Regions from separate parts of the Neobacillus sp. 19 genome, predicted to be linked through region 1. Evidence: riboswitches for the same ligand, from Rfam matches in the RefSeq annotation. Region 1 holds a riboswitch; each other region holds the start of a gene.
The links. A riboswitch is a leader RNA that binds a small molecule or an ion and turns the genes downstream of it on or off. The one in region 1 is predicted to bind thiamine pyrophosphate.
Positions count from the first base shown of each region.

Region 2: another riboswitch for thiamine pyrophosphate. It lies ahead of thiT (energy-coupled thiamine transporter ThiT); the one in region 1 lies ahead of thiM (hydroxyethylthiazole kinase).
Region 3: another riboswitch for thiamine pyrophosphate. It lies ahead of ACO1D1_RS24835 (thiamine phosphate synthase); the one in region 1 lies ahead of thiM (hydroxyethylthiazole kinase).
Region 4: another riboswitch for thiamine pyrophosphate. It lies ahead of tenA (thiaminase II); the one in region 1 lies ahead of thiM (hydroxyethylthiazole kinase).

Region 1 is NZ_JBMPZU010000036.1:33,576-41,331, reverse strand. Features, by position in the region: gene ACO1D1_RS12820 (hypothetical protein) at 1-473, shown strand, start outside; gene ACO1D1_RS12815 (hypothetical protein) at 460-720, shown strand; gene ACO1D1_RS12810 (glycosyltransferase) at 1,416-1,910, shown strand; gene ACO1D1_RS12805 (HipA family kinase) at 1,907-2,683, shown strand; gene galU (UTP--glucose-1-phosphate uridylyltransferase GalU) at 2,702-3,586, shown strand; gene ACO1D1_RS12795 (glutaredoxin family protein) at 3,940-4,191, shown strand; TPP riboswitch at 4,267-4,377, shown strand; gene thiM (hydroxyethylthiazole kinase) at 4,460-5,278, shown strand; gene thiD (bifunctional hydroxymethylpyrimidine kinase/phosphomethylpyrimidine kinase) at 5,280-6,092, shown strand; gene thiE (thiamine phosphate synthase) at 6,089-6,751, shown strand; gene thiW (energy coupling factor transporter S component ThiW) at 6,735-7,241, shown strand; gene tenA (thiaminase II) at 7,263-7,756, shown strand, end outside.
Region 2 is NZ_JBMPZU010000056.1:92,290-100,045, forward strand. Features, by position in the region: gene ACO1D1_RS17485 (transglycosylase domain-containing protein) at 1-1,509, opposite strand, end outside; gene ACO1D1_RS17490 (helix-turn-helix transcriptional regulator) at 1,642-2,097, opposite strand; gene ACO1D1_RS17495 (FeoB-associated Cys-rich membrane protein) at 2,268-2,423, opposite strand; gene feoB (ferrous iron transport protein B) at 2,445-4,448, opposite strand; gene ACO1D1_RS17505 (FeoA family protein) at 4,448-4,672, opposite strand; gene thiT (energy-coupled thiamine transporter ThiT) at 4,819-5,406, opposite strand; TPP riboswitch at 5,481-5,588, opposite strand; gene ACO1D1_RS17515 (histidine kinase N-terminal domain-containing protein) at 5,764-6,921, shown strand; gene ACO1D1_RS17520 (GNAT family N-acetyltransferase) at 7,034-7,585, shown strand.
Region 3 is NZ_JBMPZU010000085.1:22,773-30,528, forward strand. Features, by position in the region: gene ACO1D1_RS24820 (thiazole synthase) at 1-258, opposite strand, end outside; gene thiS (sulfur carrier protein ThiS) at 260-463, opposite strand; gene thiO (glycine oxidase ThiO) at 474-1,604, opposite strand; gene ACO1D1_RS24835 (thiamine phosphate synthase) at 1,588-2,274, opposite strand; TPP riboswitch at 2,341-2,449, opposite strand; gene ACO1D1_RS24840 (hypothetical protein) at 2,543-2,809, shown strand; gene ACO1D1_RS24845 (protein adenylyltransferase SelO) at 2,879-4,336, opposite strand; gene ACO1D1_RS24850 (CAP domain-containing protein) at 4,647-5,681, shown strand; gene ACO1D1_RS24855 (serine dehydratase subunit alpha family protein) at 5,772-7,046, opposite strand; gene ACO1D1_RS24860 (P1 family peptidase) at 7,193-7,756, opposite strand, start outside.
Region 4 is NZ_JBMPZU010000019.1:90,555-98,310, forward strand. Features, by position in the region: gene ACO1D1_RS04270 (NAD(P)/FAD-dependent oxidoreductase) at 1-418, shown strand, start outside; gene ACO1D1_RS04275 (NAD(P)H-dependent glycerol-3-phosphate dehydrogenase) at 672-1,649, shown strand; gene ACO1D1_RS04280 (RMD1 family protein) at 1,845-2,681, opposite strand; gene ACO1D1_RS04285 (GNAT family N-acetyltransferase) at 2,871-3,416, shown strand; TPP riboswitch at 3,813-3,918, shown strand; gene tenA (thiaminase II) at 4,028-4,711, shown strand; gene ACO1D1_RS04295 (ECF transporter S component) at 4,708-5,304, shown strand; gene ACO1D1_RS04300 (ABC transporter ATP-binding protein) at 5,282-6,871, shown strand; gene ACO1D1_RS04305 (energy-coupling factor transporter transmembrane component T family protein) at 6,868-7,620, shown strand.

The DNA.
Region 1 (7,756 bases):
CTGCCAAATTACTCGAGATGCTAATTACATTTAAAAAGATTGGTTATGAGCGGATTGACCATCACAAACGGCAAATTTACCTGCAGCCAGATGGCAGCCTGAAGGTAATTGATGTAGCGAGAACCGTTTGGCGTGACCGCGTTTATCCGTATCCGCGTAAATTATTAACTTCATTAGGAGAAGAAAATAAAGCAATCTTTTTATCATACGTTCAAGAAATGGCACCCGAAGTTTATGCGGAATGGCTTCACTATATCCGAATGGAAGAGATTTCACAGCAAATCACCCATCTATTACTAACAGAAAAAACTGACAAAAAAGCATTAAAGAATTTGAGTCAACAATTGTTAACAACAGAAGATGAAGAAAAATATGTGCTTCAGCTTCAGGGCTTAGTCCACAAGGTATTTAAAATGGGTAAAAACTATGCTCGCACGTGGCAAAGATCCGGATGCTGTCATGGAAAAAATTGATGAGTACTGGGATTCCCGCGAGCAAGCAATAAACCCTGAATGGAATCGGAAACGTGACAAGGATTGGGATAAATATCAAAAGAATGACAAGGATTGGGATAAATATCGTAAGGAAGGAAAGCGTTTCTCTGGAGAAAGCCGCCGCGAGCATGATAAACACCATGACAGAAAACGATTTGAAGGAGAAAAATACCGCGGCCATGCTGATAAAGGCGGTCATAAGAACAGGAAGCATCGTCATAGTTAATTGAAATAGCAGAACACTATGCATGGCTAATAAAAAAAGAGGAGGCCCCAAAAAAATTAAGGAGAAAGCTAAATGAAGGTATTAGTAATCTGGCGGCTCCTCACTGTTGGCGGGGTAAATGCCGGATGGAGAAACCGCTCGATTTATTTTAAACAGCACGGGATCGAAACTGAATTTTTATATACGACAGATCACGGCGGACTTCATATTATGCAGGATGTCGCACAAGTATATTTAACAAAGGATGAGCAAGAGATTATTACCATTATCAAAAAAAACGCCTATGACGCCATCATTGTGGTCGACACAGGTGCAGCCTATAAATGGATCCGAAAAGCTAAGTATCAGGGTCCGGTTATTGTCGAAGCAAGGACCCCAGAGCTGATTAAGCTCATGCCCCACCTTAAGTCATTTAAAGGAATACGGCCAGAATTAATCGTTGTTCCTTCACAGTATCAAAAACGATTGGTGTCTATTTTGACAAATGATATTCCCATCCATGTCATATACAATGGGGTGGATACCACTTTTTTCCGTGCGTTATCCACCGAGGAAATCGATTTCGACAGTGCTCCAACGCTGCCGAAAGGTAAAAAAATAATTGGCTGGATTGGTAGATTGGACAAACGTAAAAACTGGCCGATGCTGCTTGAAGTGGCAAAAGTGATGAAAAGTGAACGCAGCGATATTGAAATATGGATTATTGGGGGAGCCCAAAATGTGTCCAGCGTGAAGAATTTAAAGCCGCCTGGCAAGAGGAAGGACTCACTGACATCATCAAATGGTTTCCGGTTATCCCCTACCAGCAAATGCCGCATGTATATGCGAAAATCCGCCAATCCGGAGGCTGCACACTTGCGACAACCAAATCTGAATCATTTGGAAATACCTTTATTGAATCGATGATCTGCGGTGTGCCCGTTGTGGCTTCTAGAATGATGCCAGTAACTGAATTGGTTGAAGAGGGTGAGACGGGGCTGCTTTACCGGGGACAAAATGTGGAAGATGCGGTCAAGCAGTTATATGAAATCCTCGATGATTCCGTCAAACATCAACAAATGTCACAGGCAGCCATCGACCGTGTGCAGCAATATTTTTCCATTCAAACTGTGGCGGATGATTATATTGATTTGTTAAAAAATATCATCCACCTGTATAATGATGCGGCTGGCGAGGTGGATGCAACATGATGACACCCGTTGCCTATCAAAAAAAGCTGGAAGGCAAATCTAATGCTCATTTAATCACTTTTAATGATGGCAAGGACTATGTGGTTAAATTTTTTCAGCCTGGCTTTGAAAAAACATTGCCCAATGAATGGGTGGGCTATTGCTTGGCACGATACTTGGGACTGCCAGTACCATTTGCCAGGATAGTGGATATCTCCGAGGAATTTACTTCGCTAGTTCCTGAGCTTGCCAATGTACAATTAACCCGGTATCAATTCGCCTCATTGTACATTCCTGATTGCCTTAACGGTCATCAAGTTTCCGAAGTATCCAATATTGTTAACCATCAAACCCTAGCAGGAATCGTTATGTTGGATTATTGGTTGTGTAATCGGGACCGTACCCGCAAAAATATTCTGTTGCGAGAAGGAGAGAGCGGTGAGTATCAGTTATGGATGATTGATCAAGCCGAGATTTTCGGAACCTATAATTGGCTGCATGCTGATTTAGAAAATTTGCCGGTGGAAGTGTTGAAAAGCGCGACACACCAATTAATGGCGGGGTTTATTGATAATGAGCAAAGATTTACTGACCACCTTGAGTTGATTCAAACGATGCCGATTCTTTTAATGGAGGAAATTGTCTCGCTCATCCCTGATGACTGGATGGTTTCGCGTGAGGAGAAAAAGGCAATTGTTACTACGTTGGTAACGAGACGCAAAACGATTCTGCCGAAATTGATGGAGAGATTTTTAAAAAAGGTATACCAGCCATTCCATGCTAATGAAAATTAACTTGAAGGGAGGTATTTTATGAAAATCCGAAAGGCTATTATTCCAGCTGCAGGCCTCGGGACTCGTTTTTTACCTGCAACGAAAGCAGTGCCAAAGGAAATGATTCCAATTGTTGATAAACCAACCATTCAATATATTGTCGAAGAGGCTGTAGCGTCGGGGATTGAGGAAATCATTATCATAACCGGCAGGGGAAAGCGGTCAATCGAGGATCACTTTGATAAATCCTATGAGCTCGAGGATACTCTATATAGAAAAAATAAATTAGTAGATTTAGAGAAAATTCAACAGATATCCAGTTTAGCGAAAATATATTATGTCCGCCAAAAGGAGCCTAATGGACTTGGCGATGCCATTCTTTGTGCTAAAAATATTGTTGGCAATGAACCATTTGCGGTTATGCTTGGCGATGATATGGTGATATCGGACGTTCCATGCTTGAAGCAGCTGATGGATGTATTTGAGTATTATAATAATTCGATCGTCGCCATTCAGAACGTTCCGAAATTGGATGTGAATAAATATGGCATCATTAAGCCAAAGAGTGCGATGAGGGAGCCGAATATCTATTCAATTGAATCATTAATAGAAAAACCAAAGCCGGAAGAAGCCCCGTCAACATTAGCCGTCATGGGACGCTATATTTTAAAGCCGGAGATTTTTACAATTTTGGAGCAGCTTCCATTTGGACAAGGAAACGAATTACAACTAACTGACGCCATAAACGAGCTAAATAAAATACAGGCCGTCCTTGCCTGCACCTTCAACGGAACCCGCTACGACATCGGAGACAAAATCGGCTACATCAAAGCAACCCTCGACCTCGCCATCAGCCGCCCCGACACCCAAAAAGAAATCCTGACTTATATGGAAAAAATAGTAAAACGGTGTCAGGCACCATAACTAATCTATTGATGCACTTTAAGTTGATAAGCAAAAACTTTAAGCCGAGGCTGTTGGAAGCCTTGGCTTTTCTATAAAAGAGTCATGTATTTTAATTGGTTATTTTTTTCCTTAGGTTTATAACAAGAAATATATTATGCTAAAATAATGGACAAGCATAAACGAATATAACGATAATGGTAGAAATGGGCTGTCCATTTTATAATCGAGGTTTACCAATTAGTGAATTTGGTGTTTAATGTTAGGAAATATTCCTTGGGAAAGCGCATGAACAGACATTTCTCGAGGTTTTTTGACGGGAAATCAAGAATAAACGGAGTTTTTGTAAAAACAGAACAAAGGAGGAACTACATATGAAGAACGAGCAGATTATCGTCTATACCACGAATGATTGTATTGAATGTATGATGGTTAAACAGGTACTTACCAACGAAGGAATTGCTTTTGAAGTAAGGAATGTTGCTGCCAGCCCAGCTTATCAAAAGGAAGTAGAGAAATACGGCTTCCTCGGAGTTCCCGTAACGGTCCTTGGCGACCGGGCCGTAAAGGGTTTTACCAATGAGCTTAAAGAACTGATGGAATTGGCAAAAGGCGGTAAAGAGTAGAAAGTTAAATGAACTGGAACAATTTTCTTTACTTCGATGGTAATTAGAGTTACTATGAACATAATTTAATAACGATTTATCTACTAGGGGTGCCCTGTTAATCAGGCTGAGAGAAAACGATAACGTTTTTAACCCTTCGGACCTGATCTGGGTAATACCAGCGTAGGAAAGTAGTCGAGTGAAATCTATATTTTATCTCTTTCTAACTAACCAGGTCCTATTATGGATCTGGTTTTTTTATGTTTAAAAAGAATAGGGGCGATGGGATTTGGAGAACAACAGACTTGGTCAAATATTAGAAAAAGTTAGAGAAGTGAACCCGCTTGTCCATAATATCACGAATGTCGTGGTAACGAATTTCACAGCCAATGGATTGCTTGCCCTTGGCGCTTCACCGGTCATGGCGAATGCAATCGAAGAGGCAGCTGATATGGCGAAGATTGCGAGTTCACTAGTTCTGAATATTGGCACATTAAACGTGCAAACGGTCGAGGCGATGATCGCAGCCGGTAAAGCAGCCAATGAGCATGGGGTTCCAGTAATTTTTGACCCAGTTGGAGCTGGTGCAACTCCGTACCGAACGGAAACGGCGCACCGTGTGATGAAGGAAGTCAAGGTCGCCGTAATTAGAGGAAATGCAGCCGAAATCGCCAATGTCGTAGGTGAAAAGTGGGAGATAAAGGGCGTTGATGGAGGAATGGCTAAAGGGAATATTACAGAGCTTGCCATCCAAGCTGCTGAAATTTTACAGTGTGTGGTTGTCATAACTGGAAAGGAGGATGTCGTTACTGACGGAACAACAACGTATATCATCTCAAATGGACATCCGATTTTGACAAAAGTAACCGGTACAGGCTGCCTGTTAACTTCGGTGATTGGTGCATTTGCCGGAGTGGAAAAGGATCTCATCCAAGCTTCGGTCGCTGCATTAACCTGTTATGGTGTTGCAGCAGAAAAGGCTGCGAATCAAACAGCCGAGCTCGGGCCGGGCAGCTTTCAAATAGAATTTTTAAATCAATTATCGTTGGTTTCCCCTGAGGAATTGGATGTACATGCTTCTTTTAAAAAATGGAACGGAGGATTGTAGGATGAAAAGGGCATTAACCATTGCGGGTTCAGATAGTGGCGGCGGTGCAGGAATTCAGGCTGATTTGAAAACGTTTCAGGAATTAGAGGTTTTCGGTATGTCTGCATTAACGGCTGTTACGGCGCAAAATACATTAGGGGTTCACGCAGTCTATCCGATGACGGCAAAAGCAGTTGTCGAACAAATTCAAGCAATTGGAGACGATATCGGAACGGATGCAGTAAAAACGGGCATGCTTTTTAGTGCAGAAATCATTGAAGCCGTTTCGATGAAACTCAAAAACTATCATTGGAACAACGTGGTGGTCGACCCCGTGATGATTGCGAAAGGCGGGGCCTCTCTACTGCAGCAAGAGGCGGTTTCGGCTTTGAAAACCCATTTGTTGCCGCTTGCGACAGTCATTACCCCAAATATTCCGGAAGCAGAGGTCCTGACAGGAATGACCATTCGATCGGTGGAGGATAAACGGGAAGCTGCTGTAAAACTTTGCGCGTTAGGGGTTAAAAATGTCGTGATCAAAGGCGGTCATGATGAAAATCTGTCTGAATCTACTGATTTATTATTTGACGGGAAAGAATTCCACTTCTTTACCAGCCGGCGAATTCAGACAAAAAATACACATGGAACAGGATGTACCTTCTCGGCGGTTATAACGGCTGAATTAGCGAAGGGCTCTACCATCTATGATGCTGTTTCAACGGGGAAGGATTTCATTCAAGCGGCGATTGAAGACGGGTTTGCCATCGGCCGCGGTCATGGTCCGACGAACCACTGGGCCTTTCAAAAGAGGGGAAAGGAGATGGCTAGGCTATGATTCATTTAAAAGACGAATTAAGCGTTTATTTTATTATGGGCAGTCCGAATTGTTTGAAGGACCCAAAGGAGGTCTTAGAAGAAGCCATTGCAGGCGGGATCACCCTATTTCAATTCCGTGAAAAGGGAAAAGGAGCCTTAACAGATTCCGCAAAATATACCCTGGCAAAAGAACTTCAAGCGATTTGTCAGGAGAACCAGATTCCCTTCATTGTCAATGATGATATCGAGCTCGCACTCGAGATTGGGGCAGACGGTGTTCATATTGGGCAGGAGGATGAGCCGGTGAAAGCAGTGAGGGAAAAGATTGGCGGCAAAATCCTCGGGGTATCCGTCCATACGACAGAAGAAGCGATGACGGCACTTAGGGATGGGGCAGATTATTTTGGAATCGGACCAATTTATCCAACGAGAACTAAGGAAGATGCAAAGCCATCGAAAGGAACCAGCCTGATAGAAACTCTGAGAAAAAATGGAATCACCGTACCGATCGTTGGAATCGGCGGCATCATCGCTGAAAATGCCAGTCCTGTTATTGAGGCAGGGGCTAATGGGGTCTCGGTAATTACCGCCATCAGTCAGGCAGATTCACCTAGGACGGCAGCTAAGGCATTAAAAAAAGCAATCGAGGAGGCAAAAAGAAATGAACAAAACGTATAAATTGACACTGACAGCGATGATGATTGCGATCGGCACCCTATCTAGTAACCTAGTAGCGATTCCGATTGGATTTACCAAGGTTTTTCCGATGCAGCATTTTTTGAACGTTTTATCAGCGGTGCTTTTAGGCCCCTATTATGCCGTAGCGCAGGCCTTTTGTATCTCCTTGTTAAGAAATCTCATGGGAACGGGTTCCGTTTTTGCCTTTCCTGGGAGTATGGCAGGTGCTTTGCTCGCATCCCTGTTATTTTACAAAACTAGAAAAATCTATTTAGCCTTTATTGGGGAAGTAATTGGAACGGGGATTATTGGTGCGATTCTTTGTTATCCACTGGCAACCCTGTTGCTCGGTAAAGAAGCAACCTTATTTGGATTTATTCCATTATTTATTTTTAGCTCATTTGCCGGGGCACTGCTCGGATTTGTGATATTAACTGTTTTCTTAAGAAAGAAAGTCTTGACCTTAGCGGGACAGTCTTTTAAAAACTAAAGCATGAAATGGGGGATTAAAATGAAATTTTCACAGCAACTTTATGAAAGCGTAAAAGAAATATGGGAACAGACCCATCTCCATCCTTTTGTGGACGGAATCGGCACTGGCGACCTGCCTGTGGAATCATTCATCCGTTATATGAAACAGGATTATGTGTTTTTAATCGATTATTCCAAGCTTTTTGCTTTAGGGGCAGTCAAGGCGAGGGACCTCGACACGATGGCTATTTTCGCAAAACTGCTTCATGAAACACTGCATGGAGAAATGGAATTGCACCGTGGGTATGCGGCAAGATTCGGAATTACTCGTAATGGGCTGGAAGAAACAAAACCAACACCCACCAACTTAGCCTATACACGGTATATGCTAAATGTCGCGCAGAACGGATCGCTTGAGGAATTAATCTCAGCACTTCTGCCGTGTATGTGGAGCTATTGGGAGATTAGCAAAATGCTAGCAGATAAATACCCCCAAGCTAGCGCGCATCCTTTGTATGGTGATTGGATAAAAAT
Region 2 (7,756 bases), on a different contig from region 1:
ATTAGAATCGACAATTTTTTGAATGACATGGGCCCCTACTCGTACACCATTATTTGGAAATACCGAGAAAGCCTCAGCCATATCTAATGGGGACACACCTTTATGCAAGCCCCCGAGAGCCATTGATAAAGAACGATCTTCTTTTTCCAAGGAAATCCCAAACCGCTTAACTGCATCGACTCCTTTTTCAATTCCTAATTCATTAAGGAGCCACACAGCAGATACGTTTTTTGATTCCTTTACTGCTTCATACATCGGTACTTCACCAGCGTATTGATGGTCGTAGTTGCTAGGTTGATAATTCCCGAACTTCATTTGTTCGTCCTTCAACATATCTGTTAGTTTCCAGCCTTCTTCAAGTGCAGGAGTGTACACAGCTAAAGGCTTAAAGGATGAACCCGGCTGGGCTTTTAATTGAGAGGCGCGATTGTAGCCCCTAAAGGTATGCTCACCTCTTCCGCCGACAAGAGCCCTAATCCCTCCTGATTTCGGATCTATTAAAACTCCTCCGCTTTGTATGAGAGGGTCCCCTCCATTTGGAAATAAGGTATCATTCGTATACGTACTCTCCATCGCCGTTTGCATCGCCGGATCGAGCTCGGTAAAAATTTGATAGCCGCCTGTTAGTAGTTCATCCTGAGTAAACCCGTACTCCCGGATTGCCTCATCCAGAACTTGATCGACATAGTATGGGAATTTCCCCCTAAAGGGATCGCCGCCTTTATCATTTAAGGCTACTTTTTCCAGTTTTGCTTTTTCAAATTGCTCGCTGGAAATAACTCCTTGCTTCTCCATTTGGGCTAATACCAGATTTCGCCGTTCCGTTGCCGCTTCCATATGTTCGTATGGGTTAAGGGCAGACGGCGCCTTGATCAGTCCTGCCAGTAAGGCTGATTCGCTTAAAGTCAAATCCTTGACTTCTTTTGCAAAATATTTGCTGGCTGCTTGTTTAATTCCATACGCACCATTACCAAAGTAAATTTGATTCAAATACATTTGTAAGATTTCCTGTTTCGTATATTCCCGTTCCACCGCAATCGCCAAAAAGACTTCCTGCATTTTTCGCTTCAATGTCTTTTCTGAAGTAAGAATTGTATTTTTCGTTAATTGCTGTGTAATGGTACTGCCGCCTTCAACCATTCCACCTGCTTTCAGGTCGCGGAACAATGCTCTAGCGGTACCAATTAAATCCACACCATTATGGCTGTAGAACCGATGATCCTCGATGGCGATAATCGCATTCTTCATTGAATCAGGAACATCGCCAATCGGCACCCCTTCATTTTTATTGGCTGATACCTTACTTGCCACATTCCCGCTAACATCATAAAAGACGGTGGGCTGGGGAAGCTCATTTTTTAGTCCTGATATGTCAGCATCTTTTGAAAAATAATATAAAAGTCCAAAAAAGCTTAGAATCATAATCAACATAAATAACACGATACTTTGGAGCAAATGCCACTTTTTCAAGTTCTTAAAAATGCCAACTATTTTTTCTTTAAATACCAATTTGATGACGTCCTTTATCTGTAATCTCTAGCAACAGGTATATTTTTCGATTTTGGTCGAGGTTTTATGACGGTTTGGAAATATATTCATAAAAAAGATGCGGCTAGAACCTCATCTTTTAAATTTTTTGTTTTATTCACTTTTCGTCAATTCTTTAAAGCGCTGTTTGGATAGTTTTTCATCGAAGCTGCTAAAGATTCGATAGTTTCTTTCATCTAGGATGCGAAAATGTTTGCTGAGAATATTTTGTTGAAGGATAAATCCATTTTTCTGTGATACAATTCTCCACCAAACCCGTCCGCCCAACGTTTTCGTTTTACGCAGGTCGATGCCATTTAGGGCAACCGTTTCTAACACCTCAAGGGGCTCGCTGCCAAATAAATATTGGACCGTTTCCGTTTCACGAAAAAGGGCACATATGGAAACGACTGTCGACCAATTTGCTTGAACTCTTCCTTTTTCAATTTGTACGAGCGTTTTCTTTGATACACCAATAATATCCGCCATTTTATCTTGTGTATATCCAGCTTCCGTCCGGATGAGACGAAGCTTTTCAGAAACCTGCATTATAATTTCATCTCTCGTCATAATAAGCCCTTCCTTCAATTACATCTAGTGTAATTTTACACAATTTTTCTTTATCATACAAATCTTATTAATAAAGAAAACAAGCCGAATCGCAAAGACGTAGGGGTAATCGCAATTATGCGTTATAAAAAAGCTGCTATCCGATTCCGGGCAGCAGCTTTTACAAACCATTATTTCACTTGTGGGGGAATACCGCACTGGCTGGAACATGAACTTTTTAAATCGCAGGCTGCGCATTTCCCCTTTTTGGATTTATTAATAAACTTCACTAATGCATAGCTGGCGTATCCAAAAATTGCAACACCGATAATGATACTGGCAATCATTTGCTCCACCTCTTTTTTATTTTAAACCAATCCAAACAATTTGCCGCCTTGATATATAATCAGAGCCAATACATAGGCGATCACGAAAGCATATCCCATTGAAAAAGCTGTCCACTTTTTTGAGCTTGTTTCCTTATAGATCGTTGCAACCGTTGCCAGGCATGGAATATATAACAAGATAAACACCATAAAGCTGTAGGCAGCGAGCGGCGTATAATAATCGGCCAATAATCCTTGCAGGCTGGCATCATTCGGAACGAAATAAATAATATTCATCGTTGAGATAATCGCTTCTTTAGCAAGAAATCCGGTAATTAATGAGGCGGAAGCCTGCCAAGTGCCGAAACCAATCGGATCAAAGATTGGCGCAATCACATTTCCAATCGCAGCTAAATAACTATGATCCATATCTACTTTTAACCCATCAGGTCCCGCATAAGATAAAAGCCAGATAAAAACGGATCCGGCAAAGATAAATGTTCCCGCTTTTCTTATGAAACCCTTCCCTTTGTCCCAAGTGCTTCGCCATAATGATTGAAACTGTGGAAGCCTGTAAGGAGGCAGCTCGATTACAAATAAGGATGCTTCTGATTTTAATAATGTAGAAGAAAAGATTTTTGCCAGAATTAAAGCTACGACAATTCCCAGAACATAAAGGCTAAGAACGATAAATGCTTTATGGCCAGCAAAAAAAGCTCCGACAAATAAAGCGTAAACCGGCAGTCGTGCCGAGCATGACATTAATGGCGTTAGCAAAATGGTCAACAAACGCTCTCTTGGCGTTTCAATCGTTCTTGCCGCCATGATCCCAGGCACGTTGCAGCCAAAACCAATCATCATGGGAATAAACGCTTTGCCATTTAAGCCAACTGATTCCATAATTCGGTCCATAACCAGCGCTACGCGAGCCATGTACCCGGAGTCCTCTAATAATGAAATAAAGAAGAACAGAATAAAGATTTGCGGGACAAACACTAGAACACCGCCAACCCCTGCGACCAATCCTTCAATAATTAAAGCATGGATAAAGGCTGAGGCATTGATGGCTGTTAATACACTTTCAAATCCAGCTGTTACAGGTCCTGTTAATAAGCCATCTAACGCATCAGATAGCGGGGTGCCGAGCCAATCAAATGTCAGCATAAACATCAGATACATAAGCACCAAAAAAATCGGCATCCCCAGGTAGCGATTTGTGACAATTTTATCTACCTTTTCAGATAACGGGATGGACGAATCACTTTTTCTTGCTACATCTGCCACGATTTTAGCAATGACTTCTTTTCTTTTTCCATAAATAAAATTAGCTAATGATTTTGTATCATGTAGTTTCTGTAATTTGGATTCTAAGTTGGCAATAATTGTCTTGATTCTTTGCTGATCTGTAATCCTATTTACATAATCTTTAACAAATTCATTTCCTTCAATGTATTGAATCGCTAGAAAGCGTAGAGAGTGACTGGTTTTATTAGTCATTTCTCCCGCCAATGCTGTTATCGCCTCTTCGACTTCTTTTCCATAGTAAACGAGGTTCTTTTTAGCCGGTTGGATGGACTTGGTGGAAATAACATCAACAAGCTTATCACAGCCTTTTCCGCTCCTAGCTACGACAGGAACAACAGGAACACCGAGAACACTTGAAAGCTTCGATGCGTCGATTTGAATTCCGCGCTTATTTGCGACATCAATCATATTAAGACCAATTAGGGCCGGTTTCTCAAACTCTAACAACTGCAGTGTCAAATGTAAATTCCGTTCTAATTGGGAAGCATCTAAAATATTGAGTAAGCGATCAACGGATTCATTTAAAAAGTATGAGGTAACAACGCCTTCATCCTTTGATAAGGGATTAAGTGTATAGACTCCTGGCAAATCAATTAATTGGCCAATATTATTTTTGAATACGCCAACCTTCTTTTCAACTGTAACACCGCTCCAGTTCCCCACATACTCATAGGAACCTGTTAGATTATTAAACAATGAAGTTTTTCCTGTATTCGGGTTTCCAATAAGAGCGATTTCCATTATATTCTCTCCACTTCAATCTGAACTGCTTCTTTACGGCGGATGCCAACACATTGCCCGCAAGATTCAATCATAATTGGGCCGCCAAACGGCATGACGCATTTCACGCATACTTCTGACCCTTCGGTAATCCCTAAGTCGAGCAAGCGCCTTTGTACGAGAAGGCCAACATGAGAAATGTCAATAATTTTCCCCTTATCTCCCGTTTTTAAAGAACCGAACATGTATCTCACCCTATCTATGTTAATTGAGAATGATTATCTTTCTATATTGTCATTTTAACACTTTTTTTACGATAATAGCATAGAAATTTTGTGACAAAAGTTCGAAAAAAAAAGAAAAGCAGTCCGCTTTTCTTTTTCCATCCATCTTATTTTCCCTGTATGAAACTTTTCTTTGGCATGGCACCGATGACTAGGATGATGATAATCGCACTTATGATGAAGCTTGGAAGCATATATGTCCCATTATATATGAGCGAATAAGTTGTAACGGGCTGGCCTTTAGGTGCATATTCACCGAAGAAAACAATTCCGGAAACAACATGACATAAATAGCGGAGAAAGCTTCCCAATAAAGCTCCAATAACAGAATATACCATCCACTTACCTTTCTTACCATCAGTAAGAGATTTTTGAATATATCCTGCAAAAACACCTGCAAAACCAACTACTGTAAAAGCAACAAAATAATCAATGATCCCTTGAACAATGGTATAAATTTGGGCAAAACCAAGTATAAACTGTAATAATCCCAGTAAAAAACCTGTCAACAAACCGCCCTTTATTCCCCAGCGATAGGCCATAAGGAAAATCGGAACCATTGCAATCGAAATAGACCCACCCTGCGGCCAAAATCTTGCCATAAGGAATCCTGATAATAAATCAAGTAAATAAGCAAGTGCTGTAAAAACAGCGATTTCTGTTATAAATAGCGTGTTACTCCTCTTTTTGTTCATTTCTCTTTCCCCCTATTCCACAAGAGAAACGCAAAAAAGCAATGCAAGACGAAAAGGATTGTCTGCATTGCTTTATTATCGGCAAACCACATCCCTACGCTAGCGTTAACTAACAGGTTCATAGGGTCAGAACTCTAACGTTCACTCTCAGCCGCCTTTTAGCAGCTCCCCCTGTGGAAGTATTCTATTGATTTCCTATAGAATATACTACTATTTCAAGGTAATTACAAGGGTATTATTTTTTTCGCCAAATATCATATTGGGAAAATTATTATTATTTTATTAAAAAAAGGATTTTTGCCTTCATCAGCGAATTTACATGGTAACAGTATTGTGAATACCATAGGGGGAAACAACATGTTTACGGGAGAACAATCGGATTTACTTGCTTTTTTTAATCAAAATAAAGAAGAGTTAGTAAAAGAATGGGAGAAAGCTATTGTTGTCAACCAGGAAGATCCTTTCCAGATGAAAATACGCGAAAACGGGGAAGCACTATTGGATGTGCTCCTTACCATGCATGTAAAATCTAAACAAGAACTGTTAGCTGTAATTGAAAAAATTGCGATAGAAATATCTGTAGAAAGGGTTTTGGCCGATATTAACATTGGGGACTTCGTCTATAATGTTAATTTGGGCAGAACGATTCTTTACAGCTATTTAAGTAAAACAGGAATATCATGGTCCGAAATGCAGGAGTCGATCAATATGATCAATTTTTGCTTTGATAAATTTCTTTACTATGCCGTATCCCATTTTTCGGAAGCAAAAAATAAAATTATTGAAGAAAAGACAATGGTTATTGACTCCACACATCAGGATCGTTTGACACTTCTCGGACAGATGACTTCAAGCTTTATTCATGAATTCAGAAATCCACTGACTTCTGTTCAAGGATTTATTCAATTGCTTAAGGGTGATTTTCCAAACATGAGATATTTGGATATCATTTCAAGTGAATTAGATCAGCTTAATTTTCGAATCTCACAATTCTTACTGTTATCCAAAAAGGAACTGATTGGGAAGGAAAAAGTTCAATTTGGATTAAATAAACTGATTGATGAAGTACTGAACTTCCTTTATCCAAGTATTTTGGATGGAAAAGTAAAAATCATAAAGGAGATAAGTGAAGATGTTACATTGAATGGATATGCAGATGAAATCAGACAGGTTTTTATTAATATTATTTTTAATGCAATTGATGTTCTGAATCATCATGGAATCTCTGCTCCAACCATTGAGATTAGGAGCTGTTTAGAAAACAGTCAGCAAATTAGAATTAGTATTTCCAATAATGGCCCAGTGATCCCCGCTGAATTACAAAAAACAATTTTTGAACCCTTTTTTACAACTAAAAAACTCGGGACAGGTCTAGGATTGTTTGTTTGTAAAGAAATAATTGAAAAACATAAAGGGAATTTAACCTGTGATTCTTCAGATGATAACACTACTTTTTCCATTTATCTTCCTGCTGTTTTTACACCTGCAGGTCATAACCAAACACATTCTAGTTAGTCACCGCAAAATCCCACTTTTTATGAAGCAGGGATTTTTTATTTGTTTCATCTCCCGACAATGCACTCTGATGCATATGATGTACTAAAAATTTACCGGGAGATTAGGGCCTATGTTTACTTTAAAAGTTGATCACGAAATTGAGCTTCAATTGTTCCAACGGCATCATGCCTTAAAGTTGTATCAGCTTGTTGAGGAAAATCGAGAACATTTGCGGGAATGGATGCCATGGGTGGATAGTATGACCTCCCTCTATCAATTTGAGACCATTATTCCGGTGTGGCTTACACAATTTGCTGAAAATAGTGGTATGAACGTTGGGATTCTTTATAATGGTAACCTTGTCGGCTCTTTGGGATTGCACCAAATTGATTGGTACAACAGTATGGCGAGTATTGGTTATTATCTTGCTAGAAATGCAGAAGGTCATGGAGTTATCACTCGTTCCGTTCAAGCCTTTCTAAATTACGCCTTTTTCCAATTAGGATTAAACCGGATTGAAATTCGCTGCGGCGTGAAAAACAAGAAAAGCCGGGCGATACCTGAAAGACTTGGATTTGTAAGGGAAGGGAAAATTCGGGATGGGGAACAATTAAATGGTCAGTTTCATGATCTAATTGTTTATAGCATGCTTGCCCGTGATTGGGATTCCTTACACATTTAAATATCAGAAGATATGCTGCCAGTTTGGCGGCATTTTTATATTATTGCCTCACTATTTGCTAATCAAAACTTTTTTTGAAATAATAATATTACAGCTTATGGAAAGAAGAACTAATGAAAATATGTGTTATTCGTAAGTGAGGTGGCATACCTTACTGATCGTAAGGTGATC
Region 3 (7,756 bases), on a different contig from region 1:
TGCTAATTTTGCAATGCGCACAGCCTCTGAAGCGTTCTTTGCCCCTGCAGTATTTGGCAAAAGCGTATATTTAGTGGTGTCCAACTGTTCTAAAAAGTTGGGTTGGGTTGGGTCAAAAATATTCATACGTCTTACAGCAAATGTGAGGATTTCAGCATTAGATACGTCCACTGCTTCCTTTTGAATTTCATAGCTTGGATACTTTCCTGTTCCTAATAATAAACGAGAGTGAAAGGATATAGGACCAATTTTCAACATATTAACCGCCTCCTACAAAATGGACTATTTCAATTCGATCTTTATCTGCTAATCTGGTAATCTGGTGTTCTAATTTCGTTATGACTTCACCATTAACTTCTACGACAACGATTTTATCCTGAATTTCAAAATGATTTAGAACATCTGCAATACAAACAACTTGTTCAGGGAGTTGGATTAACTCACCATTTAAGACAACATTCATACCGTGCCTCCTATACAACTATTTTTTTATGTCTTTCTAAATGAAAAGCTGAGAGTAGCGTTTGGTCAGTTATTCCCCCAGTTAAAAGGTTTGCCATCAGTTTCCCTGTTATGGGACTTAATAGAATCCCGTTTCGGAAATGCCCTGCTGCAACGTATAGCCCTTTCCGGCTGGGATGTTCGCCAATGTATGGCAACCCATCTCCTGTCTGTGGCCGAATACCGGACCATACGCGCTCCCATGCTGCTTCATTCAGCTGTGGAACCAGATTTGTTGCTCTTTCAATTAAGCTAGCAATCCCTTTAGGTGTTACTGTTTGATCAAATGTATGTTCAATCATGGTGGCACCAATATAAATTTCCCCATTTCGTTTTGGTACAAGATAACAACGTTTGTCGGAAAAAATGGTCATGCTAATCACCGGCTTTTCCGGTCTGACAGAAAAGCATTCTCCTTTTACTGGATAAACATTTATCTCCAGACCTGCTTCACACAATAGTTTCGAAGCCCATGCCCCGGCGGCAACGACAACCTGTTCACTGCGGATAGCACCATTGGTCGTGTTAACCCCTCTAACTTGACCATTTTCATATATTAAAGAAACGACTTCCGTATGTTCTCGAATCTCGGCCCCAAAATAGGCAGCTGCTTGTGTAAATGCTTTTGCTAACTTTGCCGGCTGCACATGTCCATCGTTAGGAATGAGCATTGCCCCTGAAATGCTTGGAGATAAGGATGGTTCCAATTCTAATAATTCCTTTTTATCAAGCCAAGTTATAGCAGGGTCCCACTCCCTTTGAAAATCAACCTGTTTTTTTACTTCGGATGCTATTTCTTCGGTTTCAGCAATTTTTAACAATCCTTTATTGACAAACTCAATATCTACTCCAGAAAATTCCAATAATTCATTTGCGAGAGTTGAAAACATAGATTGACTTGTTAACCCCATTTGGAATAATGGACCATCTTGTTCGATTTCCGCTTGTGAGGCCAGCATTCCTGCGGCAGCTCTAGTTGCTTGGCACGCTAGTTGATCCTTTTCGAGTATAATCACTTTTCTTCCCATTTTTGATAGCTGATAGGCAATGGAAGTTCCGACGATTCCCCCACCGATAATAATTACATCAGCTGAATTCCCCACTTTTTCCACCTCCATTTTTCAACACTTTTATGTATGACTTAACTGCTGCCAGTGGATCGCCTGCATTTAAAACACCCGACATAACTGCTATTCCTTGTGCTCCTGCCTGTATTACCCTCGCTGCATTTTCTTGTGTTATACCTCCAATTGCAATAACTGGGATGTCAAGTTGTGTTATCCTTGATAATTCCTCCAAGCCTTTCGGGGCCATTCCTGGTTTTGAGTGAGAAGGGAAAATATGACCGTAAATCACATAATCTGCACGATTTACTTTTGCAGCCACTCCTTCCTGATAAGAATGAATCGAACTCCCTATCCGAATCTGAGGAAAATTTTCCTTCACAACACCTGGTTCTAAACTGTGAAAAGCTAATTGCACCCCACCGGCCTTTGCTGTTAAGGCCACATCCAGGCGGTCATTAATAATAATCTTTGCTAGCGGGATGTTTGCAGAAATTAATTGTTGGACCATTTCATATAGTTCACGGGCTGTTTTTTGTTTTTCCCGTAAATGTATTGCTGTCACATAGGGCTCGATATCCTTTACAATTTCCTGAAACTGCTCGATCGGCATCTTACCATTGGATATGATATGAAATTCTTTATCTTCGAAAATACAAGTTACCCCTTTCAGAAGATTCCGCCATTTATTGCATACTGTGAAAAACAAAAAACCACTTCCTTTAGATAAGAAAGTGGTTGAAAATTTGAAAAAAGAACATTTTTTGTTCATCAAATATTCATGTTTCCACTTCCCTACGCTGGTATGATCCAGATCAGGTTCATAGAGTCCCGAAGTAGCACTTCAATCTCAGCCCTTTAAAAAGGCACCTCTAGCGGATAAACTTCAATTATTAATTTGTATTGATTACCTTACATGGATAATGTTAACATGTTAGGCGAAAATGTCAAATTATTTTTTTGTCGCAAAATCTCTCATGTTAACTGAACCAAAAGTGCCAATCACCCTCGAAAAAATGAGATACCTGGCACTTGGGCCCAAAAATTCGAAACCATCTTTCTATGTAAAAGATAGTTTAAAACGCTCTTATTGCTTTTTAATAGGAGTAACTACTGAAAATAAACTTTCGGTGGGATCAGTGACATTAAATTCAACGATCTTGAAGCCATTTTCTCCATCCTTGAAATCATTTTTAGTTGGTGTAATGATTTGGTTGTTATTCATCATCATACTTCCTTCCTGATTATTTCTCACACAGAAGTTACTATATGATGAAATACTTAAATGTGTGACTGTTTTTTTAAAACTAATATCAGGTTCCGCAGAAAGTACGGTATCTACCAGTTGATGGCTCAGGAAGTGTGCAGTATTCCGCCTTTTCAGGGGAATAGGCATAAGGATTAGAAAGAATTTTAAGCAGCCGGTCCATCACTATTAAATCACCTTGTTCCACTGCCGCTTCCAGCGCTTCTTCTACCCGATGATTTCGTGGGATTACCGCAGGATTACTGTTTCCCATTAATTGTTCTACAGAGGTTTTCGATTCTTCCTGCCGGTCTAATCTAGCTTTCCATTTACCGTACCACTCCGCAAATTCTGGCTCACCATTCAAACCAGTTTCTTCATTATTAGCCAATGTTAGCGCCCTGAATGTATTGGTAAAATCCGCATGATTCTTCTCCATCAAACTAAGGAGGTCATTTATTAGCTTTTCATCATCAGATTCTTCGTTAAATATTCCAAGTTTCGCTCGCATTCCCTCGAGCCAATTCGCTTCATATATTTTTGAAAAGTGAGATATTGCATCTTGAGCCTTTTCAACCGCCTTCTCTTGATTTTCATCTAGCAGCGGTAAGAGAGTTTCAGCGAACCGTGCGAGATTCCATCCCGCCATATAAGGCTGGTTGCCATAGGCATAGCGTCCTTGAGTATCAATAGAACTGAAAACCGTTGCGGGATCATATGTATCCATAAAGGCACAAGGACCATAATCAATTGTTTCTCCACTAATTGTCATATTATCAGTGTTCATCACCCCATGTATAAAGCCAACCAATTGCCATTTGGCTACAAGTGCCGCCTGGCGTTTGATTACTTCTTCAAGAAACCGTAGATATCGATTTTCATCCGCTTCAATGTCGGGATAATGTCGGCTAATTGCATAGTCTGCGAGTGTCCGAAGCTCCTCCATTGTTCCCCATTTTGCCACGTACTGGAAGGTACCTACTCGAATATGACTAGCAGCAACACGAGTAAGGATGGCACCAGGAAGAGCGGTTTCACGCTGGACAGCTTCACCGGTTGTGACGACAGCTAGACTACGGGTGGTAGGAATACCCAAGGCATGCATGGCCTCACTGATGATGTATTCTCGCAGCATCGGTCCGAGTGCCGCACGTCCGTCACCGCCGCGGGAATATGGTGTTCTCCCTGGCCCTTTAAGCTGAATATCAACTCGTTCTCCTTTAGACGTCATCTGCTCTCCCAGCAGCACAGCCCGTCCATCCCCTAACTTTGTAAAATGCCCAAATTGATGACCTGCATATGCCTGCGCAAGCGGCTCAGCTCCCTGGGGTACCCGGTTGCCGGCAAGAACCGCCACACCATCCTCACTCTGCAGCGCCTCTATATTCAATCCAAGTGATTCCGCCAAAGGCGCATTGAGAATAACTAACCCTGGTTCCTCGACGGGTATTGGATTGTGTAAAGTAAAAAAAGAATTTGGGAGACGGGCATAACTATTTTCAAAATTCCATCCAGTTTCTAACATCGTATCTCCTTTTGTTGTTTTCAAATTTTTTGTGCGTTCCACTACATCGATTCATTTTTTTTCCACTTGATTTCATAAATCCATCTATCATAATATAGTAAACCCGTTTTTTTCACGAATTTTAACTAATACGCTTGTATTGAACGTAAGCATATTGCTTATACAATTAAATTCGTTTGGTTACAATTCTAATAGAAATGGAGGAGAGATGATGGGGCGAATTTTTTCAATTCTAGTCATACTATTTATACTATATGTTTCTGGACCATTTATTAAACAAAAATTTGCAAATTCCGATTACGCAGTTTCAATGAAACAAATTGAAACTAAATTAAATGATGTCAAGAAAAATCCTGAAATTCAGGCAGCCATCGAATCTCTATCTGGAGAGGTCAAACAATTTGTAGAGCAGCTTGGCCTTTTTTTAGATAAAAATCCGCTAACGGAAGAGCCAGCTGATCGAGAAAAGGTAACGTTAAAAACCCCAGCTGATCAAGTCTTTTCCATTCATAATATAGAGCTCGGCGCCACCAAAAAAGATATTGAAAACAAACTTGGCCAGGCAAACCGGGAATCGCTGAATGAATATGGGGAAAAGTGGTATGCTTTTCACAACAATTATCAAAGCTTTTTTATGGTCATGTTCGATGATAAAAATCAAGCAGTTGGTTTATACACAAATCAAGATTTAATTGCCTCTAGCAATGGGATTAAGGGAGGTAGTTCGAAAGAAACCGTTCGAGCTGTGCTTGGAAAACCACTGTCCGGGATTCAAAAGGGGCTGACTATTTTGCAAATACAAGAAAATGCGGACTATGATGTATATCTGCTAGACGAAGTCTATGTTACCATTTTCTACGACAAACACGAAAACAATACAGTGACTGCCATGCAATTAATCAACAAAGATTTGGAACAAAAGAAACATGAACTCTACACTAGTGCAAGTCCGGAATTGAAGGAAGGATTTGAATACCAGCTATTCGATTTAACAAATGCATCTCGTGTGGAGCACCAGCTTCCCATTCTGTCATGGGATAATCAAGTAAAAGAAACTGCTCGGAAACATAGCATGGATATGGCTGTTAATCAATATTTTGATCACACAAACCTTAAAGGGCAATCGCCATTTGATCGGATGAAGGAGGATCAAATTATCTTTTATCTTGCTGGAGAGAACCTTGCTTATGGTCAATTTAGCAGTATTTTTGCCCATGAAGGGTTAATGAACTCGATTGGCCACCGCCAAAATATTTTACGTAAGGGATATAAGTATTTAGGAGTAGGCGTTGCTTTTAATGATCAATCACAGCCCTACTATACCGAAAATTTTTATGCAAAATAATCAAGTAAAATGTCCTTCATAACCATGATGAAGGACTTTCACAGGAAATCGAGAAGTAAAAAGTCCTCCAACGGGAATGCGAACCTCGTTTTATTTTTCCAACATTAATTTTAATATCAGTTCATCTGTTTGCCTTGTACCTTCATTTCCAAGTTTGCAGAAGCTCTCAATACTTTTTTCGACATCATCGTGAATAAAGCCGTCTGTTGACTGTATTTCCTGATGGTTCAAGGCAAGTAATGCGGACTGGACAGCGACATTGGAACAAGTTGAAACCTTCATGGCGCAGCCTGCCTTTGCTCCGTCGCAAATCATTCCTGACACGTTGCCAATTGTATTTTGAATGGCTGCCTTTATCTGTTGAAGGCCCCCGTTCAATAAATAAACAATTGCTCCACTTGCCCCCATTCCCGCTGCGGTGACCCCGCATAAGGCAGAAAGGCGGCCAAATCTAGATTTGATATGGATGGTTATCAGGTGACTAAGAGCAACCGCCCGAATCATCTTGTCCTCGGACACTTGCAGCTTTTCTGCTGCGGCGACAACTGGAAGTGTAACCGCAATCCCTTGGTTTCCACTCCCTGTATTCGCCATTACCGGAAGTGTTGATCCTGCCATTCTGGCATCTGAACCCGCTGCTGCAAGCGACATGGCCGCAGTGGCTAAATCGTTGGATAAAATCCCCTTTTTCACATTATCTTGAATCGTTTTTCCAACATTTAGACCATAATTACCGGAAAGTCCTTCTAAACCAATATTTTTATTTAATTCAATACTCTTTTTTACAAGTGCTAAGTCGTCAATGTCCGTGGTTAACACCCATTCATATATTTCATCGATTGTTAACGCTTCCAATTCCTCTTCCTCAGTCTGGATTCCGATATTCTCACATCCGCCAAGATAGACAGGCTTTCCATCCACTTCGATTAAGGTGATATTACTATGATTATCGGAAATGACAACCATTGCAGTCTGCTTTTCTGTTTCAACTATGACTTCAATATACAGCCTTTTCGGAGTATCTGCCTGGCCGGCAGCTACTTTTCCCGCTTCTATAAGTTTCAATGCCGCCAGTTCGTCTTCCATTGTAAGCCCATCTAATATTTCTAATTTTTTCTCTGGGTCACCGGCAGCCGCTCCAAGAGCAGCAGCGAACTCTAGACCCTTTGCCGACATACCAGGAATTCCAACCGACTTGGCATTTTTAATAATATTTCCGCTTGCTTTTACACTGATAGACTTGATCTGTCCATTAATTTTGCTCTTTGCTGTTGCGGCAGCTAAACTAATGGCAACTGGTTCTGTACAACCAAGTGCAATCACTAATTCTTTTTCTAAAACTGCCATTATTTTATGTTTCCCCATTATTCCCTCCAGAAAATGCTGACTTTCTATCATTTTAACATAATCATGCTCCATATTTTTTACTGTTTTATTTCCAGTTTCATTCAGGTAAAAGTAAGAGGCCTGCTCAAATTTGAACAGGCCTCTTACTTGACGCAAGTTGTTACCTAAATCCGATGATATTCTTTCATAATTTGCATAAGCTCTTCGTGGTTGATTGCAGGGACGATTTTCCCAAATGGTTTAACAGTGGTCATCGATTCCGCAGCAATCATCGCGTTAACGACTGATTCATCAACTGCCTGACAAACAGCTTCGTAAATGGGGTCAAATACCTCATCATTGACAAATTCCATCGTTAATTTCTCTTTTGATAATTGGGGAATTTCCATTTCATTGGCAGTTGAAAAGGCAAGAAAAATATCACCAGAACTATTTCCCCCAGGGCTCCCGCTCCTGCCAATGCCTATGGCAGCACGCTTTGCAACCCTTTGCAGTTGATGGGGAAGCATCGGAATATCAGTCCCAATAATGACAATAACCGAACCTTGTTCCTTTTCTAAAAGACTTTCTTTACTCATATGTTTTCCCAATGGAACCCCTAGAATGGTCAGCCACTCACGTAATCCAAAGTTTGCTTGAACGAGCACACCGATATGTTGTTGTTGACCATTAATCGTGACAACCCGTGATGATGTACCCGTTCCTCCTTTAAATTCGTAGCAAATCAT
Region 4 (7,756 bases), on a different contig from region 1:
TAGTGTAAATATAATTACCCCGTATATTACGAAGGATTTAATCGGTACAGAAAGAATTGAACAAATCGTTTTAGGAAACATCCATTCAGGTGAAGAATTAACATTAGAAGTTGATGAGATCATTGTTAATTTTGGTTTTGTATCATCATTGGGTCCTATTAAAGAATGGGAATTAACATTAGAAAAAGGTTCGATTGTTGTGAATACAAAAATGGAGACAAATATACCGGGAATTTATGCAGCGGGAGATATTACGACATATCCAGGAAAAGTGAAACTGATTACGGTTGGGTTCGGAGAAGGTCCTACGGCTGTTAATAATGCGATAAGCTATTTTAACCCAAGCGCAAAACTTCAGCCAGGACATAGTACATCGATGAATTTAGGAAAAGAATTACCTGAAGAAATGAAAGCATAAGGAAAACTCGCCGATTTGAAGTGTCCCCTCTTTGTTAGAAAGGTTTAACAATTAGGATGCAGTTCAGTTTGGCGAGCTTTTTGTAGTTTAATAAAATAATTTTATCTGAGAATGCGATTATCATGATGTCTCCATTCGTATTTCAATGCATTGTCGAGGATATGTGAAAGGGTATTTTTATAATCTGTCGAATACTGTACAGTGGATTATTTTAAAGAAATCGAGAAAAGATAAAAAATTAATACAGACAAAGGTGAGATTATTGAATATTTCTGTTCTTGGTTGTGGGCGATGGGGTACTTTTATTGCGTGGTATGCTAACAAAGTTGGTCATAATGTAATGTTGTGGGGGAGAGAGAACTCCAAAAACTACATCAAACTAGATGAAACTAGAAAAAATGATTATCTTAAGCTATCAGAAGATATTAAGCTAAGTAATTCTCTACATCAAGCCGTTTCATTTGCAGAGATTATTATCATATCGATTAGTGCACAAGAATTACGTTCTTTTGCTCATAGATTAAACTCTATTGATGATATTCAAGGAAAAACTTTCATCTTGTGTATGAAAGGGCTCGAAGCCGCCAGCGGAAAGAGGTTATCTCAAGTATTTGGTGAAACAATCGGGAAAAATATCAATATAGCTGTTTGGGTAGGTCCCGGACACGTACAAGATTTCGTAAATAACATTCCAAACTGTATGGTGATTGGTTCTGAAGATATTGAAATCACTAAGAAAATTGTTAATGAGTTTAATAGCGATTTAATAAGATTTTATTACGGACAAGATATGATTGGAAATGAAATAGGTGCAGCTGCCAAAAATGTGATAGGAATTGCCGCAGGAATGTTGGATGGATTGAATTACAGCAGTTTAAAGGGGTCTCTTATGGCAAGAGGGACGAGGGAACTTTCCCGCCTTGTTTTAGCGATGGGAGGAAACGACGTAACAATCTATGGACTGAGTCATTTAGGGGATTATGAGGCAACTTTGTTCTCCTTACATAGTCATAATAGGAAGTTTGGACAAGCTTTTGTCACTGGTGAAAAGTTTGAGAAATTGGCAGAAGGAGTATCAACAGTCAAGGCATTGAAAGATCTATCTGAACAATATGATGTTGAACTTCCAATTAGTAATGCTTTATATGAAATTTTATTTGAGAATAAAGATGCAAAAACTACATTAGAGAATCTTTTTCTAAGACCTGTAAAATTTGAGTTCCAAAGATAAATTGAATATTCCATTAAAGGGGGAATAATGGAATGCCGTTCCAGTAAAATTTATGACGCTTAGAGTGAAGACTCTAAGCGTTTCTTTAAGCCCTCGACCAACTTATTAATATCTCTACTGTATTGTAGTTAGACCTTTAACACGCTGAAATTAACATATGTTCCACCCGTTTATCTAGTTGTTCTGCGGAAATATCTACGGCAGTACCCCGCCAATTTGTAAAAGTGTCAGAAGGATCTCAAAGGTAATGAGAATGACAATAATCCATTCTACAAATAATCCTCGGATCGAATGGCTGATCGTCGAAAAGCCGTCCATGATTTTATAGAGAATTTCCGTTTTACTTTTCAGGATTTTGTAGCGATCATTTAATTCAAAAAACTCCAGCATTTTGTCGTAGAACTCCCCGGCGGTACTGCTCGTCCAAGTAATGTCAGGTTTATCGAGAATCATGATATAGGCCAAGGTGTTATACTCATGGCGGACAATCTTCGCGGTGGTTCGTGCCAATTCCTTATTCCCGATTCTCAGTTTTCCTTTTTCTAGCCGGTAGATCATGGTTTCGAGCGTATCATGAATTTTGCCGAGTTGCTCCTCCGTTTTTTCAAGTGCAACCGATTTAGCGAGTACAGTAGAAATTAGTTCGGGATAGAAACTTTCATATTCGGGGACCACCACATATTCGTCAGTCAATTCGATTGTTTCGTCAACTCTGATATGAAGGCTGTAATCATCGGTGTACCTGCCAGCAGATTCAAGTTCGATTTCCGGCTCGAACGAATGAATGTAAGCAAAAAATCGATTCACTTCATCCGTACTACCGGAATTAATGAAAACAATACTGCCAAATGAAAAAACCAGTACAGCTTGCGACTCGTCCACTTTTTTCTCAAGAATAGAGGATAGTATTTTCCCTTTCAGGATTAGCGGCTGTTCCCAGGTGAATTTTTTGGGAATCCCACATTGAATGGCAATTTTGTTCAAGTCGATTTCATTTGTGATAGCAAAAGCTTTAAAGGATAATTGGTTCATAGTTATCACCTTTTCAAAAAGTGGTCTTTGTTCGATTGTATTCTAGCCTTCCAAAAAACATGCCTGAAGCAGAGATTCTTTCCCAAAAGGCCCGCGCGTTGGTCAAAATGGTGCTCCAAAAAGCTTTGTTTTGTTTGGTTAGACTGGCCATTTCTTAAGATGTACAATTAATGAGGGGAGGGAATCGTCATGAGAGTTAACCCGAAGGAATTTATTATTAATAATTTATTTTATATAATTAGATCTGCAATAGAAGAAGACGCGAAAAACCTGTCTGAAATTAGAGTGCAGATAGATGGTGAAACAGAAAATTTAGATCGGGAAAAAGGCGAGGCGTACATAAACGAGCCAGGTTTTAAACAAATCATAATAGATGATACAGAAAGTAAGAAAAATCTTTTTTTAGTTGCTGAAGTAAATGGAAGAATTGTAGGTTTTTCGAGATGTGAAGGGAACCAGTTGAAAAGAACTTCTCATAAGGTAGAGTTTGGCGTCTGTGTTTTAAAAGATTTTTGGGGATACGGCATTGGACAAAACCTTTTAAAAGAATCCATTCACTGGGCAGACACAAATAATATTAAGAAGATAACGTTGAATGTCCTCGAAACCAATGACAATGCAATAAAGCTTTATCAAAAACATGGTTTTGAAGTGGAGGGTATTTTAAAAAAGGACAAGGTCCTATCTGATGGGAATTACTATAACACTATTTTAATGGGAAGGTTTAATGAATAAGGAATAGAGGGCAAAATTAGCGTTTATTGACGGTTGAAGCACTCCTAATTTTCTCCTTCTTGAAGCAATTGATTTCTTTGATGAATCAAATAAACATTTAAGAACCTTGCTGAACATTTTAGCAAGGTTCTATTTTCTCTACTATTCACCTAAAAGGAGTTTTTCAGAATAGTTTTGTCTGTTCAAAATTATTCCTGCGGCTTCTTTTTAAAGATATATTTTAAAAGAAAAATATGAACAGACTATGAACAAAAAAATACTTACCTTATGTTTCTGCATCGAATTCATCGGATTAGAACCTTTTGAGATGAACAGAACCCAGCAATAATAAACGAGGGTCAAAAGTCTCATTGACTTAATCAAAATTGGTAATGTATAGTAATAGCAAAAGAATAGGTTGACCACTAGGGGAGCCATGTAATGGCTGAGACAAGATTGGAATCTTGGACCCTTTGAACCTGATCTAGTTCATACTAGCGGAGGAAAGTGGAGACAGAGCTCAATGATGCTAGAATGTGTAAATTGCGCCGCTCCATATATTGGAGCGGCTTTTTCGATTATTATTGCCGTCTCCTATTTCCTCTAGCCAAAACCACAAGGAGGATATATTGATGAGTTTTTCAGTAGAATTAAGGAAAGAAGCAGAGCCAATTTTTCAAGCGATTTTTGAACATCCTTTTGTGCAGGGAATTGCTAATGGGAATTTAGGAAAGGAACAATTAATCCATTATGTGAAACAGGACTTTGAGTATTTAAACTCCTTTATTCGTATTTATGGAATTGCTGTTTCAAAGTGTGAAAACCGCCCGGATATGGAGATGCTCAATCGGCAAATTTCATTTATTTTAAACAGTGAAGTCCATCCACATCATAACTTTTGCCAAGTCGCGGGTGTTCCTTACGAGGAATTGCAGGGGTACTCTTTATCTCCATCCGCCCATCATTATATCCGCCATATGTTAACGGTTGCGCATGAAGGGTCATTAGGAGAAATCTTGGCTGTGTTACTGCCATGTCCATGGACGTATTGGGAGATTGGTGAAAAATTAATAAAAGAAGTCAATCCAGATGAATCACATCCCTTTTATGAGTGGATTCAATTTTATGGAAATCGTCCAGAAACTACTACAAGATTTTGCCGAAGATTAGATGAATTGGTCATTCACGCAACGGAGAAAGAAAAAGAAAAGATGAAGGAACATTTTCTATTAAGCTGTCAGCTTGAGTATATGTTTTGGGACATGGCCTACAAAAGAGAAGAATGGCCAGTTCAACTGGAGCTGATAAAAAGATGAAATGGAAAATGAAGGAGATTGTTCTTACTGTCATTTTAGCGGTGGCATGCGGTGTCATTTATTTAGGATGGTCGACATTATGGATCCCGATTTCGGCACTCGTTGGTCCAGTGGGGGCTGGGTTTATGTTTGGTATTTGGGTGATTGCTAGTCCCATAGTTGCGTATATCATTCGGAAACCGGGTGCTGCCTTCATTGCAGAGGTTGCTGCCGCAGCCGTAGAACTATTAACTGGCAGTCACTTTGGTTTGTCTGCTCTATTAGTAGGTGTTTTTCAAGGCATCGGATCAGAAGTGGCCTTTGCTATTTTTGGGTACAAACGCTATAACCTGTTTACATTAATGCTGTCAGGTGCGCTCGCAGCTGTAGGAGGCATGATTTATAACCTATTGGTTAACGGTTTTGGCTATTATACAACTGAAATACTGCTCACAACATTAGCCATTCATGTGATCAGCGGAATCGTTCTAGGCGGCTGCTTGGCAAAATTTGTCGTGGAGTCGCTCGCCAAAACAGGTGTCTTGGACCAATATGAAATAATGAAAGTTAGAAGGAAACAAGGACATGCAGATGCAAATGTTTCTGGGATGTAACAATTTATCGATCCGCTTTTACCAACATAATAAAAAAATAGTAAATCATATCAATCTGTCGATTCGGCAAGGCGAAAAACTATTAATTTTAGGACCTAGCGGGTGCGGGAAATCTACGTTGATTTCTGTACTTGCCGGGATTATTCCTGAATTTCTAGATGCTGAAGTGACCGGTGAGATCGTGCGCCCAGATAGTTCGGGTGTGATGTTTCAAGATCCTGATTCTCAATTTTGCATGCTCCATGTGGATGAAGAAATTGCTTTTAGTCTTGAAAACCGGATGATTCCACGGGATCAAATGGATGAGATGATAGGGGACCTAATGGATAAAGCGGGATTGAAGATAGATAAACGTACTCCGATTGATTCGCTTTCCGGCGGAATGAAGCAGCGATTGGCACTAGCCTGCTTATTAGCACTGGAACCTGAAGTTTTGTTTTTGGATGAACCGACAGCCCAACTGGATCCTGAGGGCAGAAACGAGATTTTTGAATTATTAAGGGATGTTTCCCTACAAACCAACCAAACGATGGTATTTGTTGAACATGTACTGGATGGATGTATCGAATGGATGGACCGGGTGATTATTCTTAATAAAGATGGCCGGATGATTGGTGATGGAAAACCAGAAGAAATCTTGGAAAATTTCCAGAGTGAGATACGGGAGGCGGGTATTTGGCGTCCAAAGTTATTTCCGATAAAGTGGCAGGATGTGGTTCGCCATGATACTCATCCATTAGCAATCGAACTCTCAAGGATCATAGAAACGAAGTCAATGGAACAACTGAAAGACGATGGGGTAGATAATCCTATCATCCATACAGAAAATGCAGAAATCGGTTATGGGAAAACAACGATTGTAAACGACATTAATCTGGCCATCCATAAAGGGGACTGGATTTCGATTGTCGGGAAAAATGGAAGCGGCAAAAGTACGTTCCTGAAAAGTTTGGCACGCTTAGAATCCTTAAAAAAAGGAAAAGTTTATTTTCTTGAAAGTGAATTAAAAAAGTGGCCAGATCAGGAACTATATGAGAAAGCAGGCTTTGTCTTTCAAAATCCAGAACTGCAATTTATTACAGATACTGTGTTTGATGAAATCGCCTTTGGCGGCCGGCAAAGAAATTGGCCGGAAGAGCGGATCCGCCATAAAACTAATCAGTTATTGCGGGAATTTGGACTGGAATCCTATCGTGACGCCCATCCTTTTACATTGAGCCTTGGCCAAAAACGCCGTTTGAGTGTGGCCACGATGTTATTGTTTGACCAGGCGTTATTATTACTGGATGAACCAACATTTGGCCAGGATGAAAAAACTGCTAACGAGCTGATTAAACGGCTGAAGGAGCGGCAGGAACAGGGAACAACCATTATCATGGTAACCCACGATATGGATTTAGTTGATCGCTATTCGGATAAAGTTATCCTTTTTAAAAAAGGAAAAGTTGCTTTCTATGGGACACCATATCAATTATTTATGAACCAAGATCTTTTGAAAGAGAGCTCGTTGGTGCCTCCTCTGCATTATCAATTATTTCAAGCTAGAGAGGGGCTATGTCTCGTATGAAGGGGAATCAATCATGGCTTTCGACCTTAAACCCTGCTTGTAAGCTGCTTGCTCACTTTTTAGCTATGTTTATCTTGATGGCCATTACAGATCCGAAAGAAACGTTGGGTATATGGCTTATTGCTGTATTCATAGGCATTTTTTTTGGCGGATGGAGAATGTCTTATTTATTGAAAAGATTTTTACCCTATTTAGGCTTTTTTATTTTAGTTTTTTGGATGATGGCTGCTTTTGGAAAAGGAGAAGAAACGATTTGGAATTGGGCTTGGTTTCATGTTACGGAAGAGAGTCTAACCAATGGGCTGACAATCTCTTTACGAATGTTGGGGTTCGTTACCTTTGGGTTATTATTCACCTCAACGACTGACTTAACCTTGTTCATTATGAGTCTAATTCATCAATGTAAACTTTCGCCAAAATGGGCATATGGGTTATTGGCAGGTTTCCGTTTTATCCCACTTTTCCAATCAGAACTCAATCAAATGAAGGCAGCCCATAAAATTCGCGGCTATAAGCAGAAAAGCAGCTGGAAAGCTTTTATGAGATACTCCCTGCCACTGTTCACTCAAGGAGTACGAAAATCTGAAAGAATTGCAATTGCCATGGAGGCAAGAGGTTTTACTGGCACAAGGGATCGGACTTACTATCAAACAACGAAGCTGGGGGTAAAAGATTTAATTTATTTAATAGGTCTTTTATTCATGGTATTTGGGGTGTGTCTGGTTAGTCGAATATTATGGGGAGAATGAATCAAGGTAGATTGGAACCAATTCTACTAAGAAATTTTGGGGGGGAGTTTCCAATGAAGGCTATTGGAATCTATCTCTACTAAAATATTTTAGGGGAATTATCGAGTAGATACTTCTACTTATACGTTTTGGTAGA